DNA from 4 places in the Lysinibacillus sp. AR18-8 genome. Region 3 is predicted to be linked to each of the others. Evidence: riboswitches for the same ligand, from Rfam matches in the RefSeq annotation. Region 3 holds a riboswitch; each other region holds the start of a gene.
The links. A riboswitch is a leader RNA that binds a small molecule or an ion and turns the genes downstream of it on or off. The one in region 3 is predicted to bind thiamine pyrophosphate.
Positions count from the first base shown of each region.

Region 1: it holds a riboswitch for thiamine pyrophosphate, as region 3 does, so the genes downstream of both, thiC (phosphomethylpyrimidine synthase ThiC) here and BFM98_RS04860 (ABC transporter substrate-binding protein) in region 3, are expected to answer to the same signal.
Region 2: it holds a riboswitch for thiamine pyrophosphate, as region 3 does, so the genes downstream of both, thiM (hydroxyethylthiazole kinase) here and BFM98_RS04860 (ABC transporter substrate-binding protein) in region 3, are expected to answer to the same signal.
Region 4: it holds a riboswitch for thiamine pyrophosphate, as region 3 does, so the genes downstream of both, thiT (energy-coupled thiamine transporter ThiT) here and BFM98_RS04860 (ABC transporter substrate-binding protein) in region 3, are expected to answer to the same signal.

Region 1 covers NZ_MDGU01000025.1:45,609-47,813, forward strand. Annotated here, with positions in the region: gene BFM98_RS17875 (AEC family transporter) at 31-960, shown strand; TPP riboswitch at 1,021-1,135, shown strand; gene thiC (phosphomethylpyrimidine synthase ThiC) at 1,276-2,205, shown strand, end outside.
Region 2 covers NZ_MDGU01000014.1:109,521-111,725, forward strand. Annotated here, with positions in the region: gene mbcS (acyl-CoA synthetase MbcS) at 1-688, opposite strand, end outside; TPP riboswitch at 879-976, shown strand; gene thiM (hydroxyethylthiazole kinase) at 1,060-1,827, shown strand; gene thiD (bifunctional hydroxymethylpyrimidine kinase/phosphomethylpyrimidine kinase) at 1,815-2,205, shown strand, end outside.
Region 3 covers NZ_MDGU01000006.1:32,815-35,019, reverse strand. Annotated here, with positions in the region: gene BFM98_RS04865 (thiamine-binding protein) at 1-35, opposite strand, end outside; gene BFM98_RS04860 (ABC transporter substrate-binding protein) at 37-1,032, opposite strand; TPP riboswitch at 1,186-1,296, opposite strand; gene parC (DNA topoisomerase IV subunit A) at 1,405-2,205, opposite strand, start outside.
Region 4 covers NZ_MDGU01000030.1:80,860-83,064, forward strand. Annotated here, with positions in the region: gene BFM98_RS19755 (AAA family ATPase) at 1-43, shown strand, start outside; gene BFM98_RS24475 (hypothetical protein) at 84-206, opposite strand; gene BFM98_RS19760 (magnetosome magnetite crystal formation protein family) at 262-585, opposite strand; TPP riboswitch at 711-818, shown strand; gene thiT (energy-coupled thiamine transporter ThiT) at 953-1,513, shown strand; gene map (type I methionyl aminopeptidase) at 1,676-2,205, shown strand, end outside.

The DNA of each region.
Region 1 (2,205 bases), on a different contig from region 3:
TACTATTAACACTGGAAGGGGGACATTGATATGATGTATCTCGGAATGATTTTCTTTCAAATTGTTGTACCTATTTTAGTGTTACTTGTAATAGGCGCTATACTACAAAAGAAATTTCGCTTTAATTTAAAAGCATTGTCTCAGCTTATTACATATTGCTTTATGCCAGCAGCTGTTTTTGTAAATTTATATGAAACACATGTGGAATTAACTGTACTGGGAGAGGTCGGATTATTTATTGTACTCTTTATCGGTAGTCAAATGATACTCAGTCACTTTATGGCAAAAGGGTTAGGTTTAGCTAGAACAGAGGCAGCTGTCTTTAAAAATAGTGTTGTGCTCATTAACTCGGGTAATTACGGTATTCCAGTGGCTCAAATGATATTTGCCACGCAACCTATTGGAGTAGCCATTCAGGTCATGCTCGTAATCTTTCAAAATATGACTACGTATACATATGGTTTATACAATTTAATTTCTTCTACAAAGTCAGGTATGACAATCATCAAGGATTTCTTTAAAATGCCTATTATTCATGCGCTGATTATAGGTGTCGCTATGAATTATTTTGATATCGGTATTCCACAGTTTATCAAAATACCAGTAGAACATGTGGCAGATGGATTTATTGCTGTGGCTCTAATTACTTTAGGTGCGCAATTATCACAATTAGAGATGAAATCAATGTTTAATAAAACCGTCTTTATCAGCTGTTTTACGCGATTAATTATTGGACCATCTGTTGCATTGGCCATTATTTATATATTGGGATTAGATGGAGTCGTCGCACAATCACTGTTTATAGCTAGTGCTTTTCCAACATCCCGCAATAGTTCTAGTCTAGCATTGGAATATGATGTAGAATCAGCAACAGCCGCGCAAGCTGTTTTATTTTCAACCATTGTAAGCTGTATAACTGTAACCATTGTGATCTATTTTGCAGAAGTATTATTTACCTAGTAAGATAAAAAATAACTTCCATCTCTTAGTATTATCTGCTACACTAGCATCAAACTAAATAGTATTAACTAGGGGAGTCTGATGAGTCAGGCTGAGAGGGAAACGCTACGAAGTTTCTTGACCCTTTGGACCTGATCTGGCTCATACCAGCGTGGGAAAGTTAAGAAGCTATTGCAGAGTATGCAATCAATAGACCTTTACATTCGTGGCCGGATCCAAATAATTATTTTGGATTCGGCCTTTATTTTTTGGATTGTTGGGGTGAGCTAGAATCGGTCCTTATATCAAAATAAATTTAAGGGAGAGAAGTAGCTCATGTCAGCAATTAGTGAAAAGAATATTACCATTATGTCCAGCTTTGAAGGAAGCAAAAAAGTATATGTGGAAGGATCACGCCCAGATATTCTAGTACCTATGCGAGAAATTGCATTAAGTCCGACAACAGGCAGTTTTGGAAATGAAGAAAATGCTCCTATTCGAGTATATGATACGAGTGGGCCCTATACAGATCCAGCCTACCAAGTAGATATTACGAAAGGTTTACCTGCCTTACGAAATGCATGGATTCAAGAGCGAGGGGATGTAGAAGCATATGAGGGACGCTCCATTAAACCGGAGGATAATGGCTTTCGTCATGTTGATGACCCGCGTATTCAAGAAAATGTCTTCCCTGAGTTGGAGAGAAAGCCTTTGCGTGCTAAAAAAGGTAAAAATGTGACACAGCTTCACTATGCACGAAAGGGAATTATAACGCCTGAAATGGAGTTTGTAGCAATTCGTGAAAATATGGATCCTGAATTTGTACGTTCAGAAATTGCAGCTGGGCGTGCTATAATGCCTTCTAATATTAATCACCCTGAGGCAGAGCCAATGATTATTGGGCGTAATTTTCATGTAAAGATCAATGCGAATATCGGGAATTCTGCTGTATCTTCTTCCATTGCAGAAGAAGTTGAGAAAATGACCTGGGCAACTCGATGGGGCGCAGATAATATTATGGATTTATCGACTGGTAAACATATTCATACAACTAGAGAATGGATTATTCGAAATGCTGCAGTGCCAGTGGGAACAGTGCCAATTTATCAGGCTTTAGAAAAGGTAAATGGTGTAGCAGAGGATTTAACGTGGGAGGTTTATCGTGATACTCTCATAGAACAAGCCGAGCAGGGTGTAGATTACTTCACCATTCATGCAGGTGTCCTTTTACGCTATGTACCACTAACAGCAAATCGTGTGACAGGT
Region 2 (2,205 bases), on a different contig from region 3:
TCCAAATCCATTTTTGCCACCCTGGTGCTGCAGTCGCCCAAACAATATCATTTTCTTGTACACCCAACCAATGTGGTGCTGTTGTTCGTAAATGAGCATAGCCCCAACTATGCGTATGCACTGCTGCTTTTGGATTTCCTGTTGTTCCGCTTGTATAGGCTAAAAATGCATTGTCTGTGCTTTTTGTTGGGATAGGATTTATGTAGGTTGTAGGTTGATTATTCATTTTTTCAAGTATGTTCTGCCAAGGTTCATGTGCATTCCCTATGACAAATTGCAGTATGTCTTGTAAATTTCCCACTTTATCGAACTGTTCAATATAGGGTTCAAATGCAATAACTGCTTTAGCATTTGCATGATGAATTCGATACTCAATATCCTTTGTTCTTAACATCTCAGAACTTGGAATAATAGTTAAACCCGCTTTCAATGCAGCAATATACACAATATATGCTTCAACCGAACGTGGTACCATTACTAAAATGACATCACCTTTCTTTAAACCTTGCTTGGTGAATACATGTGCTGCTTGATTCGCTTTTTCCAATAAATGTGCATATGTAATACATTGGATGTCTTGGTTTTCTTCATAAATGATTAAAGCATTTTTGGCTGCATCCTGAGCATATTTTTCAATTTCTTCTACTATGTTATACCATTCTGGTGCAACTAAATCTTGTCTTTTCATGGCAATTGCCCCCTTTTGTTATGACACATTATAAAACTCTTTTTTCAGCATTTTCAATGGTTTGTGCTTAATTTCGGTAAAGTCATGACAACTATCATACCCTCCTATATGGCATCGGTCACATTTTATCTATAGGAAAACTTGCTATTGAATACAAATGAAAAGTATGGTACATTTTGGTCAACTAAAAGCAAGATTGCAGGGGGACTCGTAAGAGTTGAGAAGGTAAAACCTGACCCTTTGAACCTGTTAGTTAATACTGACGTAGGGAGCAATAAACATCGTTTTCAGATGAAAGGCTCTTTTCGTGCATTTTTACACAAAAAGAGCCTTTTTTGCATGCTTACGTCCATCCCTAAAGGAGGACTACAATGATTTTTCAAACAATTCGTCAACAGCAACCACTTATCCATTGTATAACCAATTATGTAGTGGCAAATTTTCAAGCAAATGGTTTATTAGCGATAGGTGCTTCACCAGTAATGGCCGATGACTACCAAGAGGTAGAGGAGATGGTGGCCATTGCTCAAGCATTATTAATTAATATTGGAACACTTAATGATCGCACAAAAAGTGCCATGTTATTAGCAGGTGAAAAAGCCAATAAACTTGGTATTCCTGTTATTTTAGATCCTGTCGGAGTTGGAGCCACAACTTATCGTAAGGAAACCGTAAAATACTTACTGGAAAACATACACTTTGCCGTGATTCGCTGTAATCTCGGCGAGCTAGCAGCAATAGTTGGTGTAAATTGGCAACAAAAAGGTGTTGATAGTGGTCATGGCACTATCGCTATGGAATTAGAAGCCACATCATTGGCTCAACGCTATCAATGCATTGTTATTGTCACAGGAGAACGCGATTTTATAACTGATGGCAAGCATAGCCAATGGATCGCTGGTGGTCATCCACAAATGACGGAAGTAACGGGTACAGGTTGTTTACTTAGCGCAATTTGTGGCGCAGCCTATAGTGTAAGCCATAATCCTTACCAACAATTAACAGAAACACTTACTTACTATAAAAAAGCAGGTGTACTGGCATCCGCATTTACTGCAGACATTGGTGATTTTCAAATAGCCTTACTCAATGCTATACATCGCTTATCAAAGGATGGTGCAGCTTCATGCATATTGTAACAACAATCGCTGGCTCAGATAGTGGTGGTGGCGCGGGTATACAGGCTGATTTAAAAACATTTCAGGAATTAGAAGTGTTCGGTACTTCTGTTATTACTGCTCTAACTGCTCAAAATACTTTGGGTGTAACAGGTGTTTGCCCTATTGACGTTTCCTTTATAAAAAAACAATTAGAGGCCTTAGTAGAAGATTTTCCAATCGCTGCGATTAAAACAGGAATGCTTTATTCCTCAGAAATTATCAAAGCAATTGCACACAAGATCAGGGAGCTAAACATTCCGCTGATTGTTGATCCGGTGATGATTGCAAAAGGTGGGGAAAGCCTATTACAGCAAGAAGCTATCGATGCCTTACGCTCAACTTTATTACCACTTGCTA
Region 3 (2,205 bases):
GGAATGATTTGTACACTGATTAATGAATTTGCCATCTTATTTGGCCTCCTTTTTAGGTAAGAAATCATTAGTAAAGGCTTTTTTCGCATCAAATTCGCCCTCTAATACTTGATTGCTAGACATCCATTTCGCGTAATTTTCCCACACAGAAAGCTTTTGCTCTCCCCATTGCTTGGCATCATCCTGATATTTATCAGCCAGCCATTCCTGACTTTTATGCACTAACGCTTTATCTAAATCAGGGGCCGCTTCGATTAAAATATCAGCCGCTTCACTTGGGTTTTCAATTGCGTATTCATAGCCCTTCGATGCAGCTGCCACAAAGGCTTTGACTACATCCGGGTTGTCCTGTATCATTTTTTCATTTGTAGCTAAAACTGGCGTATAATAATCCAATTGATCACTATAATCTGTAAGATATAGCATATTAATCTTTTCCCCACGCAGCTCAGCCTCAATCCCAGTCCATGCATAATAAATCCAAGCAAAATCTATATCTTTTTCCATCATTGTGAAGAAATCTAAATCCCCTGCATTGACGATATCTAGCTTATTAATATCTGCCTTTTCTTTTTGCATGAGTGATTGTAAAACGGCTTGCTCTAATGGCGCGCCCCAACCACCATAGGTTTTACCTTCAAAATCCTTTGGCGATGTAATGCTCTTTGAAGCAATAGAAGCAAAGCCAGATGTATTATGCTGTATAATTGCTGCGATGGAGACCAGCGGCACATCCTGTACTCGTGCCTGTGTTATGCCTTCCTGATAGCTCACGCCAAAATCCGCCTTTCCAGAAGCAACAAGCTGATCTGCGCCCGCCTCACCAGGCATAATAATATCAACATCTAAACCCTGTTCCTCAAAATAACCGAGTTTTTTGGCAACATATAGTCCTGTATGATTTGTATTCGGCGTCCAATCCAGTACCACAGACACCTTTTTCAGCTTGTCTGCAGCCTGCTTGTCATCCTTGTCACTACAGCCTACTAATGTCAATAGTGCTGCCAATAAAATAAAAAACCATTTTTTCATGCGAAAGCCTCCCAGTTTGTAATATGAAAGTGTTCATGAATGAATGTTGTCACCAGAAGAAAGCGTATACAATGTTGGCAAGCTGTTGCTTGAAAACATAAAAAAACGCCTAGGATTCCTCCCAGACGTATTGCAATCAATCTTCAAAACTTTGCTTTTTGAATAGATGTTCCCTACGCTGGTACGAGCCAAATCAGGTTCAAAGGGTCAGCGTCTATCGGACACAATCTCAGCTAGCAATTACTAGCCCCCCTACATTCTTTCGCTATGAACTTTTCGATGATTATTATACCCATAGTTTCACTTAAATGACAAGGTGCTATTTTGGAATAGAGCTTAAAGCCCAGTACTCCTTAGAGACTGGGCATGCATTTAGCTTGGTTTCTGTTCTTTTTTGGCTGTTACAACATGAGAAATTGCTCCATCTGTTGCAATATCCACTTTAAATGAACCATTGGAATGGCGATCCGCACGAGACAATGCTTGTACGTCAATCATCTCTTGAACACCTTTTTCAGTTTCAATCACAACCTGCTCCTCGTCTGTTGCTTGAACAACTGCCACAATTCGGTGAGGGTTTGCTTTTAACTCTGTTAATACTTTTAGTCCACGTTTTGCACGACTTGCTACTTCAACTTCAGCGACATTCATTTTTTTCACGGCCCCACGCTGTGTCACAATCACTACATATTGGGTAACATCAGGCTGTAATACATTGACTCCAACTAAGGCTTCTCCATCTTTTAGTGTGATCCCTTTCACACCACCTGTTTTCACACCTGTCACAGGTAGTTCCTCCATTGGGAAACGAATCGCATAGGCTGTATCCGTTGTGAGCATCAGCTCCACGTCATCAGTCACAAATGATGCATAGATCATCGCATCACCAGCCTTGACATTCATCGTTTTAATTGGCTTTGAATAACGCGTTACCGCATAGTCTGCGAGTGGTGAGCGCTTAATTTGGCCATCTTTTGTGGCTGTGAAAACATACGTATTTGGCTGTTCAAAGGTTTCGAAACCATAAACCGCAATAATCGATTCATCTTCCCCTGTTGGTACAATACTTGAAATATGCTGGCCGAGATCCTTCCAGCGTATATCAGGTAGCTCATGAACAGGCTGATAAATATAATTGCCTCGATTTGTGAAAAGCAGTAGATGGTGCTGTGT
Region 4 (2,205 bases), on a different contig from region 3:
AACATTAAATGGCCATAGTCAAACCCATTTTGAAGTGAAATAAAACGAAGGCGTATTTCCTCTAAAAGGAATACGCCTCCGTTTTATTTTTTTCGAGTTGTGGTTGTAGGCGTTGTGCCCTTTTTTGCAGCCATTACTTTTTTTACGATAGGAATAACAATAGGTGCTAACTTAACGGCAGTTTTTACAACGTTTGATACTTTCATCCCAAAACAGCTCCTTTTACAATTACTACTACCTGTTTCACTTAAAAATAAAACATTAACGGATAACACGAACAGCCTGAATTATATTCCAAATCACAATACCTAGTGAGACGAGAGCATAGATGGTGAATGAAGCAAACCAAATAATCATCACTGTATTATTACTGGAGGTTGGATCTAAACTAAATGTGGAAAAAACAAAGACAATAAAGAATAGAATGCCAAAAACAAAGGGTATTAAATGAGAGACAAGTGCACGAATCGAATGGCTTTTTACATCACTGTCTTTTGTCACGAAATATACAATTAATGGAACGATAAAAGGGGCGAAGAAAATACTAAGATAACTAAAGGCAGCTAAAATTTTTTGATTCTCCATAGTTGTACCTCCTTTTTAAATATTTACGCATGAAAAACAGCAAAGTTTCAAAAAAATGATGTATGGAAGGTTGTAATCCTTCAATCCTTTGCGTACAATGAGAGTGTTCAAATAAATTCAGATGTAACGACCACAAGGGGAGCTGATGATGTCAGCTGAGACTGGGCACGTAATGCCTTGACTCTTCGAACCTGTAAGTTAACGCTTGCGTAGGGATGTGGATAGAAACCGACACTTGTACGATGTGAGGCTCTGTCCTGACATCGTTTTTTCGTCCGTAAAGGAAAAAAGGTGTCAGAAAGAGACATATCAGCGCTTTTCTATTCCTGCTCTTGTATCCTACATCGGAACAAAGGAGAGAATATGTATGGACAAAAAAAGACTATTAATGCTAGTGGAGATTGCGATTTTTGCAGCGATAGGTCTCGTACTGGATCAGGTTTCCTTTAAAGTATGGGCACAAGGCGGCTCAGTTAGTCTTGTTATGGTACCGATTATGTTAATAGCATTTCGCTGGGGCTTAGTAGCTGGTCTTACTACGGGACTACTTGTGGGTGTTATGCAAACAATGTTTGGTTCTTATATCGTGCACTGGCTACAAGGATTACTAGATTATGGTGTTGCTTTTACTGTTGTAGGATTAGCGGCGGTTGTACGTGGACCAGTGTTAGACGCTGCTAAACATATGAACAAAACAAAAATGGCACTTTATATAATCATAGGTACCGTTATCGCGGGCTTCTTACGATACACAGCACATACAATTGCTGGTGCTGTATTTTTTGCCGAATATGCGGGTGACCAGAATGCATGGATCTATTCCATCATCTACAATGGTACATATATGCTACCAGCAACCATTTTAACGGCTGTCGTTGGTGTTCTTTTATTCACAGCCGCTCCCCAATTAATGCAAAGAAAAGCTTAATGCTAGTCCCTTCACGTGAGTGGAGGGACTTTTTTGTCGTGAATAACTCTTTTAGCACTTTGCAAAGTAGGAAAGCATACAATATTTAAAGCGTTTATCGTTATACGCATAAAAAGTTATGTTATATTAAAGAATAGATATTAGATGAAAGGGACGTTATACATGATTGTAAAAACGCAAGAAGAGATTGAAGCTTTTAAAAAAATAGGACGCATTTGTGCTGAAATTCGCGAAGCAATGAAAGCTGCCACAAAACCAGGTGTTACAACACTTGAGCTTGATGAAATTGCTGGTCGCATGTTTGCAGAGGCTGGCGCTATTTCAGGACCAAAGGGAGAATATGATTTTCCAGGGTATACATGTATTAGCGTCAATGAAGAAGTAGCACATGGTATTCCAGGAAAGCGTGTTATTCAAGAGGGAGATATCGTAAATATTGATGTTTCAGGCTCTTTAAATGGCTATTTTGCTGACACAGGTATTTCATTTGTTGTGGGTGATGGCTATGAGGACAAAGAAAAGCTTTGCCGTGTTGCTAAAAGTGCCTTTGATCGAGCAATGACAAAGGTAAAGGCTGGATCTAAATTAAATCAAATTGGTAAAGCTGTTGAACGCGAGGCAAATGCTAATGGGTTAACTGTTATTATGAATTTAACAGGTCATGGCTTAGGTCAATCTTTACATGATGAACC